DNA from 3 places in the Streptomyces asiaticus genome. Region 3 is predicted to be linked to each of the others. Evidence: riboswitches for the same ligand, from Rfam matches in the RefSeq annotation. Region 3 holds a riboswitch; each other region holds the start of a gene.
The links. Region 3 has a riboswitch for S-adenosylmethionine ahead of thrC (threonine synthase). Riboswitches for the same ligand answer to the same signal wherever they lie in the genome.
Positions count from the first base shown of each region.

Region 1: linked by a shared signal. The riboswitch ahead of KHP12_RS08850 (glutathione S-transferase C-terminal domain-containing protein) and the one ahead of thrC (threonine synthase) in region 3 are both predicted to bind S-adenosylmethionine.
Region 2: linked by a shared signal. The riboswitch ahead of KHP12_RS36275 (aminotransferase class V-fold PLP-dependent enzyme) and the one ahead of thrC (threonine synthase) in region 3 are both predicted to bind S-adenosylmethionine.

Region 1 is NZ_JAGSHX010000006.1:341,052-345,529, reverse strand. Features, by position in the region: gene KHP12_RS08855 (Mut7-C RNAse domain-containing protein) at 1-564, shown strand, start outside; gene KHP12_RS08850 (glutathione S-transferase C-terminal domain-containing protein) at 688-1,533, opposite strand; SAM riboswitch class IV at 1,879-2,025, opposite strand; gene KHP12_RS08845 (PP2C family protein-serine/threonine phosphatase) at 2,150-3,298, opposite strand; gene KHP12_RS08840 (Fpg/Nei family DNA glycosylase) at 3,384-4,172, shown strand; gene KHP12_RS08835 (CU044_5270 family protein) at 4,237-4,478, opposite strand, start outside.
Region 2 is NZ_JAGSHX010000006.1:6,673,591-6,678,068, reverse strand. Features, by position in the region: gene KHP12_RS36275 (aminotransferase class V-fold PLP-dependent enzyme) at 460-1,890, opposite strand; SAM riboswitch class IV at 2,093-2,211, opposite strand; gene trpD (anthranilate phosphoribosyltransferase) at 2,405-3,478, opposite strand; gene qcrB (cytochrome bc1 complex cytochrome b subunit) at 3,656-4,478, opposite strand, start outside.
Region 3 is NZ_JAGSHX010000006.1:4,071,304-4,075,781, forward strand. Features, by position in the region: gene groL (chaperonin GroEL) at 1-435, opposite strand, end outside; gene KHP12_RS24550 (cold-shock protein) at 753-959, opposite strand; gene KHP12_RS24555 (MoaD/ThiS family protein) at 1,368-1,646, opposite strand; gene thrC (threonine synthase) at 1,643-2,935, opposite strand; SAM riboswitch class I at 2,954-3,095, opposite strand; gene KHP12_RS24565 (glucosyl-3-phosphoglycerate synthase) at 3,286-4,233, shown strand; gene KHP12_RS24570 (alpha,alpha-trehalose-phosphate synthase (UDP-forming)) at 4,456-4,478, shown strand, end outside.

The DNA.
Region 1 (4,478 bases), 3.7 Mb from region 3:
GCCGCCGTCTCGCGGGTGCCGGGCGCGGGGGAGACCGTGGAGGTCCAGCCGGTCGTCCGCCCCCAGCGGGTCCCGGGCGCGCCGCTGCGCTTCCTGCTCGATGTGCACCTGGGCACCCTCGCGCGGCGGCTGCGGCTGCTGGGCGTGGACGCCGCGTACGAGAGCGAGGACATCGGCGATCCCGAGCTGGCCGCGCGCTCCGCCGCCCAGCGCCGGGTGCTGCTCTCCCGCGACCGGGGGCTGCTGCGCCGTCGCGAGCTGTGGGCCGGGGCGTACGTCTACAGCGACCGCCCCGATGAGCAGCTGCGCGACGTCCTCGGCCGGTTCACCCCGAGCCTGGCACCCTGGACCCGCTGCACCGCCTGCAACGGGCCACTGGAGGACGCCGACAAGGAGACGGTCCGGGAGCGGCTCCAGCGCGGCACCCGGCGCACCTACGACGTCTTCGCGCGCTGCACGGTCTGTGAGCGGGTCTACTGGCGCGGCGCCCACCACGCCCGTCTGGAGGCCATCGTGGCCGGGGCGATGGGCGAGTTCGGCGACGCGCGGGCCGCGCTGTCCTGAGCGCCGGGCCGTGCGCCGCGCCGCCGAGCGGCGCCAACGGCCGCGGCGGGGGAGCACACTGGAAATCGTGTCCGCCCGCCTGACGCCGCACCGTGACGCCCCTCAGGACACCTCGACGTAGACTCAGGACACCTCGTCCTGGAGGGCCTCCGGAAGCGTGGTGTGGAACGCCGGATGGGCGTGCAGCCGCCGCACATAGGCGCGCAGCCGCCCATGGCGGGAGACCCGGTCGGCCGCGTCGGCGTCCAGGAGGGGCCGGTGCTCGGTGTCGAGTTGGACCAGGGCCACCCACAGGTCCACATCGGCGGCGGTCAGCTCCTCGCCCAGGGCGTACGGCGCGGCCGTCAGCCCGCGGTCGAGCCGGCCGAGGGCGGTCAGCAGCCGCTCCAGCGCCGCGTCCCGGCACTCCGCCTCGGCAGCCGTCCCGGCCTGCCGGGCGGCGTGGGTGATGTCCGCGTCGAGCAGGTCCCGGAGGGCGTCGATGTCCGTGGCGAGGGCCGCCGGGCGCAGCCGGGGGCGTCCGGTCCCGCTGTCGTCGCTGAGATGGCCGGCGAGGTCGCGCAGGATGTCGGGCGTGTGATTGCTGACGACACGTCCGGTCCAGCCGTCGCACAGCGCGGGCGCGTCCACCGGTCCGCTGTAGCGGTGCCAGGTGGCCTCGTAGGCCCCGCGCAGCGCGGCGTACGCCTCGGGGGTGTCCTCCGGGAGCCCGACGAGGGTGGTGGCCACGGTGTCCCGCAGCCCGAGCAGATCGAGGGTGATGGAGACGCGCAGTGAGAGCGGACAGCTCGCGGAGAGGTAGAGCCGATAGCGATGCGGCACCGGATAGAAGCCACCGGCGAGGTCGACGCCGATGCGGCTGCGGAAGCGGTGCGGAGGCGCGGGCGGGGCGATCCGGGGGCGGGGCGAGCAGGGGTCGGGGTCGAGAAGAGCGGCAGGACCTGAACTGACCGGAAACGTCTCGGACATGGCTCTCCAAGGCAGTGGCGGAAGCCCCGGCCACCGCCGGTCGAGGGCGGCGCCGGTGGCACGACGGAGGGGAAGCCCGCGCGGGGCACCCGCCGGGGCGGGGCCGGGACACACCCGACCCCGGCGCGCGGGGCCGCGCTCGGTGACCGTGTCGACTCGGGCCGACTCAGAGAGCTGGACTGGAGGCGCTACAGATGCGCAGCAGATCGATATGCAGCCGTCTGGTCAGGAGGCGGAGCCGGCGGAGCGGGGACAACGGACGGGAACGCCGGCGGACGCCGTCCCCGTGGCTGTCGGTCCTGGGCATCTCCACCGATCCCATCATCGGGGGCTCGCGAGGCAGCGAGACCGCGCTTGTCCCGTCCACGCCGACGGAACCTGGTCGTCACCCGGGGGCACCCCGTCGCGGGAGAAGGGTTGCCTGTCAACGAGCCGGGGCCGATGACCCACCTGAGCGGGGGTTCCGCACGGTGGGCGCTGACAATCGTGACCGTCCCTGACAGTGTCGTCGCGCTCCGCGAGGGCGTCAACCCATGCCGAAGCGGCCAACACCGGCCGACCGTACGGCGGATGTACGGCGCCGTGGCACAACGGGCTCAGAGGTGGTGCGAACGGCTCAGCGGAACGGCCGGTCCGCGCCGCCGGTGTCCCGCTCGATGAGGACCATGGCCGCGTCGTCCGTCAGCCGTCCCTCGGTGTGCCGGACCAGGGCGTGGCGCAGCCCGTCCAGGTACTCGGACGGGGTGGCGCAGTCCAGCGTCTCCATGGCCCGCTGCAGCGGAAAGAACTCGTCGTAGTCGTTGCGGGCCTCGATCACCCCGTCGGTGTGCAGCAACAGCCGGTCACCGGGCAGGAACGGAAAGGTCTCGACGCCGATCGCGGGAGGGCCGAGGAACTCCTCGAGGCCCAGCGGCGGCAGCGGGCGCGCCGGGTCCAGGGAGCGCACCTCGCCCTCGTGCATCACCAGGGGCGGCGGATGGCCGCGGTTGATCAGCCGCACCAGCGAATCGTCCGTCACCACCTGGGCGAGGAGCACGGTGACGAACTGCTCCTCGAGCTCCCGCGGATCCTGTAGCTGGGAGCGGTCCAGCAGCTCGTCCTCGCGCGCCAGCGCGGCCGCACAGCGGTGCATCACCTCGGCGAGGTCCTGCTCGTAGTGCACCGCCTCCCGGAAGGCGCCCACGACGGCCGCGGCGGACCGCACCGCGGCCAGCCCCTTTCCCCGCACATCGCCGACGATCAGCCGCACTCCGTAGCGGGTGCACATCGCCTCGTAGAGGTCCCCGCCGATCTGCGCACCGCGCTCGGCCGCCAGATAGACGCTGGCGGTGTTCACCACGCCCATCCGGGCGGGCAGCGGCCGCAGCACCACGTTCTGGGACACCTCGGCGATCCGGCGGACATGGGCCAGCTCGCGGTCCCGGCGCACCCGCACCGCGCAGGTCGCCACGCTCGCCACCGCCACCACCAGCAGGGCCAGCAGATTGGTGTACAGCTGCGGGGTGCCCCAGGCGTCGTTGTGGATGGCGGTGATCGCGCTGACCACGCCCGCCAGGACCGCCACCCCGCCGGTGCCGACCGGCCCCATGGTCACCGCCGCCAGCGCCGGCGCCGGGGAGAGCAGGGGGCCGGTGTAGAGGGTGTGCGCGGGGGAGAGCTCGATGCCGAGTACCGCCGCCAGGACCAGGAACGGCAGACACCGTGTGATCGCGAACAGCGTCTGGCTGCGACCGCTCACCCCCTGGGCGGCGCGAATGAATCGCATGATGAGGTACTTTATCCGATGAAGACCCCCGAACGGGGGCGCTCTCCGCAACGCGCGACGGAAGCCCCGGGCGTAGCCTGACGCTATGCCCGAGCTTCCGGACGTCGAGGGGTTCCGGCGGACGCTCGCCTCCTGCGCCCAGGGCCGCCGCGTCGAGCGGGCGGAGGTGGCCGATCCGGGGGTGCTGCACGGGGTGACCGCGCAGCGGCTGAAGCGCGACCTCAAGGGCCGCCGCTTCGCGGCACCGCGCCGCCACGGCAAGTGGCTGATCGCCCCCACCGACGGGCCCACGGTCGTGCTCCACTTCGGCATGACCGGGCGGCTGGTCTGCGGGGCGGACTCCGAACCGGCCGGCCGGTTCCAGCGCGTGGCCTTCGACCTCGACGACGGCCACCGCCTCGGCTACGAGGACCAGCGCAAACTCAAGGGCATCTGGCTCGCCGCCACCGACGACGACATCGACCGGATCATCGGCGACCAGGGCCCGGACGCGCTCTCGCTGAGCCGGGCCGAGCTGGACCGGCTGCTGGAGGGGCGGCGCGGACGCGTCAAGGCCACCCTGACCGACCAGGCCGTGATCGCCGGACTCGGCAATCTGCTCGGCGACGAGATCCTGTGGCACGCCCGGATCCATCCGCGGCGGCCGGTGAACGCGCTGACCGACGGCGAGCGCGATCGGCTGCACACCGCGCTGCGCGAGGTGCTGCGCGCCTCGGTACGGGCGGAGCGGGTACCGGACGACCCGGACTGGCTCACCGGGCGGCGTGACGATCCGGATCCGCACTGCCCCCGCTGCGGCAATCCGCTGCGCCGTGGCCGGATCTCCGGGCGGACCAGCCTGTGGTGCCCCCACTGCCAGCGGGAGGACGCCTGACGGCCGACCGGGCCGGCCGCGCCCCCGCGGCCCGCCCGCCCGCCCCTCCCGCCGTGGCCGGTGGTCAGGAGATGTAGGCCGTGTAGGACATCACATCGCCCGCCTTCACCCGGTACTCGGGATCGTCCTGGGTGAACGTCTCCTCGATGTCCAGCACCCTGCCGTCGTCCGGGTCGAGGGCGATCAGATAACGGCTCCCGGGGGTGCCGGTGAACCGGAATCCCTGTCCCTCCCGGCCGAGCCGGTCGGTGACCTTGCCCGCCGGGCGGAGCCCCTCGATCCCGGAGAGCAGCGTGACGATGTCCG
Region 2 (4,478 bases), 2.6 Mb from region 3:
GGCCGGACATCTGGATGCGCGCGGACGCCCGCGCCACCCACGACAGCGACCGCCCCCTTACCCCCGCGGAACCGGGACTCCGCCCCAGGCCCCAGCCGGACGACCCGGAAGCGCACGGGCGCCCTCCCAGTCATCCGCCGCGTCGGCGAATCGACCGCGATCAGCCCGCCGGTGCGGGCGTTCGCGCCCTCACCGCCCGCCCCGCGGGCACCCTGGCCCCTGCCCTCACAAGGCGGTCAGCTGATCGCGGGGTCCAGGGGCGGAGCCCCTGGTTGCGGGAAGGGGCGGGGAGGGGAAGAACCCCCGGACACCCCGCAGGGCCCGGCGCTCCCGAACTCTTAGCCCAGGGGGCCCAGGGGGCCCAGGGGGCCCAGGGGGCCCAGGGGGCCCAGGGGGCCCAGGGGGCCCAGGGGGCCCAGGGGGCCCAGGGGCCCAAGGCCCCACGAGGCCCGTTGGGCCTCAGCCGCGGTCCGGGACGCAGCGGCCGTCCTCCGTGCGGTAGCTCCACCGGGCGCCGTCGCGCACCAGCTCCTTCACGGCGCCCACGAACCGCTCCACATGCTCGTCCGGGGTGCCCGCCCCGAAGCTGACCCGGATCGCGTTCAGCGACCGCTCCCCCGGCGCGGCCTCGGGCGCGCCGCACTCGCCCGGCTCGTCGGGCTCGCTGTCCAGCAGGGTGCGGACCAGCGGATGGGCGCAGAACAGACCGTCGCGCACGCCGATGCCGTACTCCGCGGAGAGCGCCGCCGCGAAGTGGGAGCTGTTCCAGCCCTCCACCACGAACGACAGCACACCGACCCGGGGCGCGTCGTCGCCGAACAGCGAGAGCACCCGTACCTCGGGCACCTCGGCCAGCCCGGCCCGCACCTTCTCGATCAGCTGCCGCTCACGGGCGACCAGGCCCTCGAAACCGGCCTCGGTCAGCGCCTTGCACGCCGACGCGATCGCGTAGACCCCGATGACGTTCGGCGAGCCCGCCTCGTGCCGGGCGGCGGTGGTGTGCCACTCGACGTCGACGCCGCCGTCCTCCTTGCGCGTGACCTTACGGCTGGCGCCGCCGCCCGCCAGATACGGCCGGGCCTCCCGCAGCCAGTCCGCCCGCCCGGCCAGCACCCCGGCCCCGAAGGGCGCGTACAGCTTGTGCCCGGAGAAGGCCACCCAGTCGATGTCCGCCTCGGCGATGTCCACGGGGTGGTGCGGGGCCAGCTGTGCGGCGTCCAGGACGATACGGGCGCCGTGGGCGTGCGCGGCCGCGGCCAGCTCCCGCACCGGCCACAGCTCACCCGTCACATTGGACGCGCCGGTCACGCACACCAGCGCCGGGCCCCCGGCGCGCCCCGCGAGCGCCTTCTCCAGCGTCTCCACCGCCTGCCGCGGGGAGCGCGGGGCGCTGAGGTAGCGGACGGTGACGTCTTCCCGCTGCTCCCACGGCAGCAGCGAGGCGTGGTGCTCGGTCTCGAAGACGAAGACCTCGGTGCCCCGGGGCGCCACGGCGGCCAGGAGATTGAGCGAATCGGTGGTGGAGCGGGTGAAGACGACCTGGTCGTCCTCGCGGCAGCCCAGGAAGGCGGCGACATCCTTACGGCTGTTCTCGAAGAGGTCGGTGGACAGCTGCGAGAGGTAGCCCGCCCCGCGGTGCACGCTGCCGTAGTACGGCGCGTAGGCGGCGATGTCGTCCCAGACCCGCCGCAGCGCGGGGGCGCTGGCGGCGTAGTCGAGCGCCGCGTAGGTCACCTCACCGCCGGTGACCAGGGGCACCAGGACATCGCTGCCCAGCACGGGCAGCGGCTCACAGGCGGCGGCAGCGGAGACGGAAGCAGGTGCGGAGGCGGAAGCGGGTGCGGAGACGGAAGCAGGTGCGGAGGCGGTGGCAGCAGGGCGCGCGGACATGGCGAGGTCTCCCGAAGGGGTCGGAGGAATGCGTGACGCGCACGGAAACGGCGGCGGCGGGCCGGCCGTAAGGGCGCGGAAAATCGCTCGACGCACGGCTGTACCGCGCGGAGCACATTGAGGAGAGACGGGCCGCTCGGCCCTAGCGCATTCGCTGCATCACGGAAGAACTCCCTCGACCACCAGGACCCCTAGTGCGAGGGGTCCGCGCTTGCCGCCGGCCTCGCTGCCTGGCGGCCTGGTCATCACCCGGGGCACCCCGCCACGGACGGAGGGTTGCCGGACAGCGGGCCGGGGCCGTAGTCGCTGTCGCTCGTGACCTGGGCAGGAGTATGCCATGTCAGACGCCGGCGCTCATGTCCTGTCCGCATCCCGGACAGGACATGAGCGCCGTAGGGACCCGCGCAAACAGAGGCAGAGCCCCGATCCGGGGTCTGGGGCGGAGCCCCAGTTGTGGGAAGGGGCGGGGAGGGGAAAGCAGCCCGCCGCAGGCGCCAGGGCCCGCCGGGCCCCACTACGCGTGGGTGGCCCGGACCCATCGCTCCAGGACGTCACGCGCCGCGCCCGAGTCGATCGACTCGGCGGCCCGCGCCACGCCCGCCCCGATCCGGTCCGTCAGCGGCTTGTCCCCCGGCTCCCGCTCGAGCGCCACCAGCGCCGCCGCCGAGTTCAGCAGCACCGCGTCCCGGACCGGGCCCCGCTCGCCCGCCAGCAGCCGGCGGGCCACATCGGCGTTGTACGAGGCATCCGCGCCCCGCAGGGCCTCCACGGGGGCCCGCTCGACGCCCACGTCCCGGGGGTCGAAGGTCTCCTGGCGCACGGCGCCGTCCCGGACCTCCCACACCTGGGAGGTCGTGGTCACCGTGAGCTCGTCCAGCCCGTCGTCGCCCCGGACGACCAGCGCGGAGGATCCGCGCTCGGCCAGCACCCCGGCGATGATGGGCGCCATACGGGCGTCGGCGACCCCGGTCGCCTGGGAGGTGACCTTCGCCGGGTTGGTCAGCGGGCCGAGCAGGTTGAACGGGGTGGCGACGCCCAGCTCGCGGCGGGCCGAGGCGACATGCCGCAGCGACGGGTGGAACTTCACCGCGAAGCAGAAGGTGATCCCCGCCTCCTCGGCGACCTCGACCACCCGCTCGGGGGTGATATCCAGATTGACGCCGAGCTTCTCCAGCACGTCGGAGGCGCCGCTGGCGGAGGACGCGGCACGGTTGCCGTGCTTGACCACCCGCGCGCCGGTACCGGCGACGACCAGCGCGGACATGGTGGAGATGTTGACGGTCTTGGCGCGGTCGCCGCCGGTGCCCACGATGTCCACGGTCGCCCCGGGCACCTCGATCACCCGGGCGTGCTCGTACATGGCGCGCACCAGACCGACCACCTCGGAGACCGTCTCGCCCTTGGCGCGCAGCGCGATCGCGAAACCGGCGATCTGGGCGTCGGTGGCCTCGCCCCGCATGATCCGGTCCATGGCCCAGGCGGTGTCCTCGGCGTCGAGGTCCCGGCCGGCGATCAGCGAGCTCAGTACGTCCGGCCAGGTGCGGGCCGTCGCGGTGCTGTCGCCTCCGGCGGGGGTCACAACGTCCATGGTCCGCTCCTGGATCCGTGGGGGTGGGCAGGGAAGGGGTCCGCGCACTTCAGCGGCCCGTCGCAAGCCTATCGGCCGCACGGCCGGGGCCCCGGCCGGACCGTGCGGTCCGGGCCGGGGCCCTGGTCTGTGGCGTAGCTGTATGAAGAAACCGGTCGCTGAAGGGTTACCGGGAGATCAGTGGTGGCCGTGGCCGCTGGTGATCTCGTGGTACTCCTCGCGGGTCGGCTTCGGAATGACGTTGTCCCCGCCGTAGTAGCCCTTGGAGAGCTTCGAACGGAGCTTCTGGGAACGCTTTATCTTCCGCTTGACCCCGTTCTCGTCGACCTCCGGGCCGATCTCGTAGGGCTCGGGCTGGTCATGCTGGGTGAGAATGTGCAGCTGCTCCTGCGCGAGCGGCTCGTGGACCTCGATGAACTCACCGTGCGGCAGCCGCTTGATGATGCCGGTCTCACGGCCGTGCAGCACCTTGTCCTTGTCGCGCCGCTGGAGGCCGAGGCAGATCCGCTTGGTGGCGATGAACGCCAGGACCGGGCCGACGAAGAAGGCGATCCGCACGAACCACGTGATCGAGTTGATCGACAGGTGGAAGTGGGTGGCCCACAGGTCGTTACCGCCACCGACCAGCATCACGAAGTACGCGGTGATCCAGGCGACACCGAACGCGGTACGCGTCGGGGCGTTGCGCGGGCGGTCCAGGATGTGGTGCTCACGCTTGTCGCCGGTGATCCAGGACTCGATGAACGGGTAGAGCCCGATCGCGAACAGGACCAGCGGGAAGAGCACGATCGGGATGAACACGCCCAGGACGAGCGTGTGGCCCCAGGCGTTGATCTCCCAGCCGGGCATCACACGGACCAGACCCTCGGCGAAGCCCATGTACCAGTCGGGCTGGGCACCGGTGGACACCTGGTCGGGCCGGTAGGGACCGATGGTCCAGATCGGGTTTATGGTCGCGACCGCGGAGAGGACCGCGATCACACCGAAGACCAGGAAGAAG
Region 3 (4,478 bases):
GGAGGCGATCTGCTCCTTGGTCTCCACGTCCTTGGCCTGCTCGAGGAGCTGGGCGGAGACGGCCTCGACGGCCTTCTCGATACCGCGCTTGAGCGCCATCGGGTTGGCACCCGCGGCGACGTTGCGGAGGCCCTCCTTGACCAGCGCCTGGGCGAGGACGGTCGCGGTCGTCGTGCCGTCACCGGCGACGTCGTCCGTCTTCTTCGCGACCTCCTTGACCAGCTCGGCGCCGATCTTCTCGTACGCGTCCTCGAGCTCGATCTCCTTGGCGATGGACACACCATCGTTGGTGATCGTGGGGGCGCCCCACTTCTTCTCGAGGACGACGTTGCGGCCCTTGGGGCCGAGGGTGACCTTGACGGCGTCGGCGAGCTGGTTCATCCCGCGCTCGAGGCCGCGCCGCGCCTCCTCGTCGAACGCGATGATCTTGGCCATGTGAAGTGGTCCTCCCAGAGACGGGGTGGATTGCTCCGGACCGCGCTGGCGCCCGCGACGGACGACCTGCCTGCCGCGCGGTTCCTTACCCCGCATGGCCTGGCGGGCCTCACCGACCCGGTCCTTCTGTCACTCTCAACGTCAGAGTGCTAACGCCAATGATTAGCACTCGGACCCATCGAGTGCAAGCGGCATTGCACTCATGCGCCCTTGCGCCAAGCCGCTGATGATCAGCGCGGACACGCCGAAGGGTCCGTACCCTGTTCGGGGCACGGACCCTTCAGATTTGTTCGTTTCAGCTGCGTCGCGTCGGCGCGTCAGCCTACGGCCACGCGGACCATGTCGGCCTGCGGGCCCTTCTGACCCTGCGAGATCTCGAACTCGACCCGCTGGCCTTCCTCGAGGGTGCGGTACCCGTCCATCTGGATCGCGCTGTAGTGGACGAACACGTCCGCACCACCGTCGACCGCGATGAAGCCGTACCCCTTCTCCGCGTTGAACCACTTGACGGTGCCCTGAGCCATTCCTAACTCCCCTATTGCTGGCCCTTGCGCAGGACCGCACTCCGCGGACCCGGGTCAGACCTCACCCCCCGGATGTGGGGGGTGTGCGCCGGAACGCGTCGACCGCCGCTGAATGTATCCGTCCCAACGCCCTCTGCAACAGGTCAATCGGACGAGAATTCTGGGCACGGCCGAACGGTTAAAAGTGAGAAATTATGTGAAGTTCGGGCAAGCCGGGCCGGACACAAGGAACCAACCCGACAATTCGCGCTCACACTTTACGCACAACTTGACGAGTTCTCATATGTGGCTCCGACCCCGGAGCCGTCGGGGAATCCGGGCAACTGTATCGCGATTCCACACACGGAATCGCCCCGTCCGGTTGTCCCCGGACGGGGCGATGCCAAAGGTGAGGAGGGGGGCGCGAGGTCAGCAGCCGCCCGCGACCGCCGGGATGATCGAGATCCCGGCGCCGTCCGGGGTCGCCGTGGCCAGGCCGTCGGCGAAGCGGACGTCGTCGTCGTTGACGTAGACGTTCACGAAGCGGCGGAGCTTGCCGGTGTCGTCCAGGACGCGCGCCGAGATGCCCGCGTGGTTCTTCTCCAGGTCCGCCAGGACCTCGGCGAGGGTCGCGCCCTCGGCCGGGACCTCGGCCTGACCGCCGGTGTAGGTGCGGAGGATGGTCGGGATTCGGACGTTGACGCTCATGCGAGGCCAGCCTCTCGGAACGAGTCAAGGGTGGGGCGGATGATGGCGGAGGGACCCGTGGTGGGGGCCACCGCGTCGAGGGTCTTGAGGCCGTCGCCGGTGTTGAGCACGACGGTCGTCAGGGACGGGTCGAGCAGACCGTCCTCGATCAGCTTCTTGGTCACGCCGACGGTCACACCGCCCGCGGTCTCCGCGAAGATCCCCTCGGTGCGGGCCAGCAGCTTGATGGCGTCGACGATCTGCTCGTCGTTCACGTCCTCCACCGCGCCGCCCGTACGGCGGGCGATGTCCAGGACGTACGGGCCGTCCGCGGGATTGCCGATGGCCAGCGACTTGGCGATGGTCCGCGGCTTCTGCGGCCGGACGACGTCATGGCCGGCCTTGAAGGCGGCGGAGACCGGGGAGCAGCCCTCGGCCTGGGCGCCGAAGATCTTGTAGGGCCGGTCCTCGACCAGACCGATCGCGATCAGCTCCTTCAGCCCCTTGTCGATCTTGGTGAGCTGGGAGCCGGAGGCGATCGGGACGACGATCTGGTCCGGCAGCCGCCAGCCGAGCTGCTCGCAGATCTCGTACGCCAGGGTCTTGGAGCCCTCGCCGTAGTACGGCCGCAGATTGACGTTGACGAAGCCCCAGCCCTCACCCGCAGGGTCGCCGATCAGCTCGCTGCAGAAACGGTTGACGTCGTCGTAGGTGCCCTCGATGCCGACCAGCTCACCGCCGTAGACCGCGGCCATGACTACCTTGCCCGCCTCCAGGTCGTGCGGGATGAAGACGCAGGAGCGGAAGCCCGCGCGGGCGGCCGCGGCGCCCACCGCGCCGGCGAGGTTGCCCGTGGAGGAGCAGGAGAGGGTGGTGAAGCCGAAGGTGCGGGCGGCCTGGACGGCGATGGCGACGACCCGGTCCTTGAAGGAGTGGGTCGGGTTCCCGGAGTCGTCCTTGATGTGCAGCTCACCGGTGACGCCGAGCTCACGGGCGAGGTTGTCGGCCTTGACCAGCTGGGTGAAGCCGGGGTTCAGGCTCGGCAGATCCGCCACGTCCGCGGGGACGGGCAGCAGCGGGGCATAGCGCCAGATGCTGTTCGGACCGGCCTCGATCTGCCGGCGCAGCCCCTCCGGGTCGCCGGCCGGGAGCTCGTACGCGACCTCGAGGGGCCCGAAACAGGCCTCACACGCGAAGATCGGACCCAGCTCGAAGCGCTCACCGCACTCCCGGCAGGACAATGCGACGGCGGGGCCGAAGGCACCGGAGGTGGAGGAGGTCGTTGAGCTTTCTACTGACTGCACAGCCATGGATGGCGAGGCCCTTTCTCCTCATCTTCCTCGCGACGCATTTCGCCACGAGACGGAATTGGCACCTTCCCGAGCTGGGAGCCTCGCTGCGGAATGCGAGATCAGCTGGAGGGTTGCCGGGGCTTCAACGGGCCGTTCCCTCTGCCCCTCTGGATGAGCGGTATGGCACCGGGCGGACCCGGGGCGTTTGTCAGCACCAGCGTCGTCAGTACGTCGGTAAACGTCGAGGTCGACCCCGACATACGACGGCCATGTGCGTTGTTCAAGACTGTAACCGAAGGCCCGGATGGTTGAGGTAGCCGTCCGATGCGCGAGATGGGTCACAGCGACCACAACAGGGAGACACACAGGTGCTGGATGAGGTGGAGCGCTGGCTGAAGCGCCGCTCCTGGTCTGCCGACGACCGTCCGCTGGATCGCCTGCTGGCCGCGAAGCGGTCCGCGGCGACGACGGTGAGCGTGGTCCTGCCCGCCCTGAACGAGGAGGCCACGGTCGGCGAGATCGCCGACACGATCCGGCGTGAGCTGATGGGCGAGGCGATGCCGCTGGTGGATGAGCTGGTGGTGCTGGACTCCGGTTCCACGGACCGCACCGCCGAGGTCGCCGCGGCGGCGGGCGCCACCGTCGTCCCCCGCGACTCGCTGCTGCCCCGGCTGCCCGCGCTGCCCGGCAAGGGCGAGGTGCTGTGGCGGTCCCTGCTGGCCACCAGCGGCGACATCGTCTGCTTCATCGACGCCGACCTGCGGGAATTCGAACCGCGCTTTGTCTCGGGGATCATCGGTCCGCTGCTGACCGACCCCACGCTGCACCTGGTGAAGGGCATGTACGACCGCCCGCTCGGCGAGATGGCGGGCCAGGGCGGCCGGGTCACCGAACTGGTCGCCCGCCCGCTGCTGAATCTGCACTGGCCCCAGCTGGCCGGATTCGTCCAGCCGCTGGGCGGCGAGTACGCGGCGCGCCGCTCGCTGCTGGAGCGGCTGCCCTTCCCAGTCGGCTACGGCGTCGAGCTCGGGCTATTGGTGGACGCGCTGCACACGGTGGGGCTCGACGCGCTCGGCCAGGTGGACATCGGGGTGCGCAAACACCGCCACCAGGACGGGCAGGCGCTCGGCCGGATGGCGGCCGCGATCTACCGCACCGCGCAGCTACGGCTGGCCCGGGGCCACTTGGTGCGGCCGCGGCTGACCCAGTTCGACCGGGGCGAGAACGGCTTCGAGCCGCGCACCACGGCGGTGGACACCGAGGAGCGGCCGCCGATGATCGAGGTCCCGGAGTACACGGCGCGGCGCGCGGCGTGACGCCGGGCCGCGGCTGGGCGCCCACGGAGTGACGGCGGCTGGTCGCCCACGGCTCGGCGCCCGCGGCTCGGCGTCCGCGGAGGGTGGCGCCTCGGCGTCCACGGCTCGGCGTCCGCGCGGGATGGCGCCTCGGCGCTTACGTGGCCGGAACCGGAATAGCACCTACGGGGCAAGAAACCGTACGTACGTTTGCGCGGGGCCGCGTCTGGCTAGGCTCGCGACATGGCAGTTCCGCGCACCGCCCC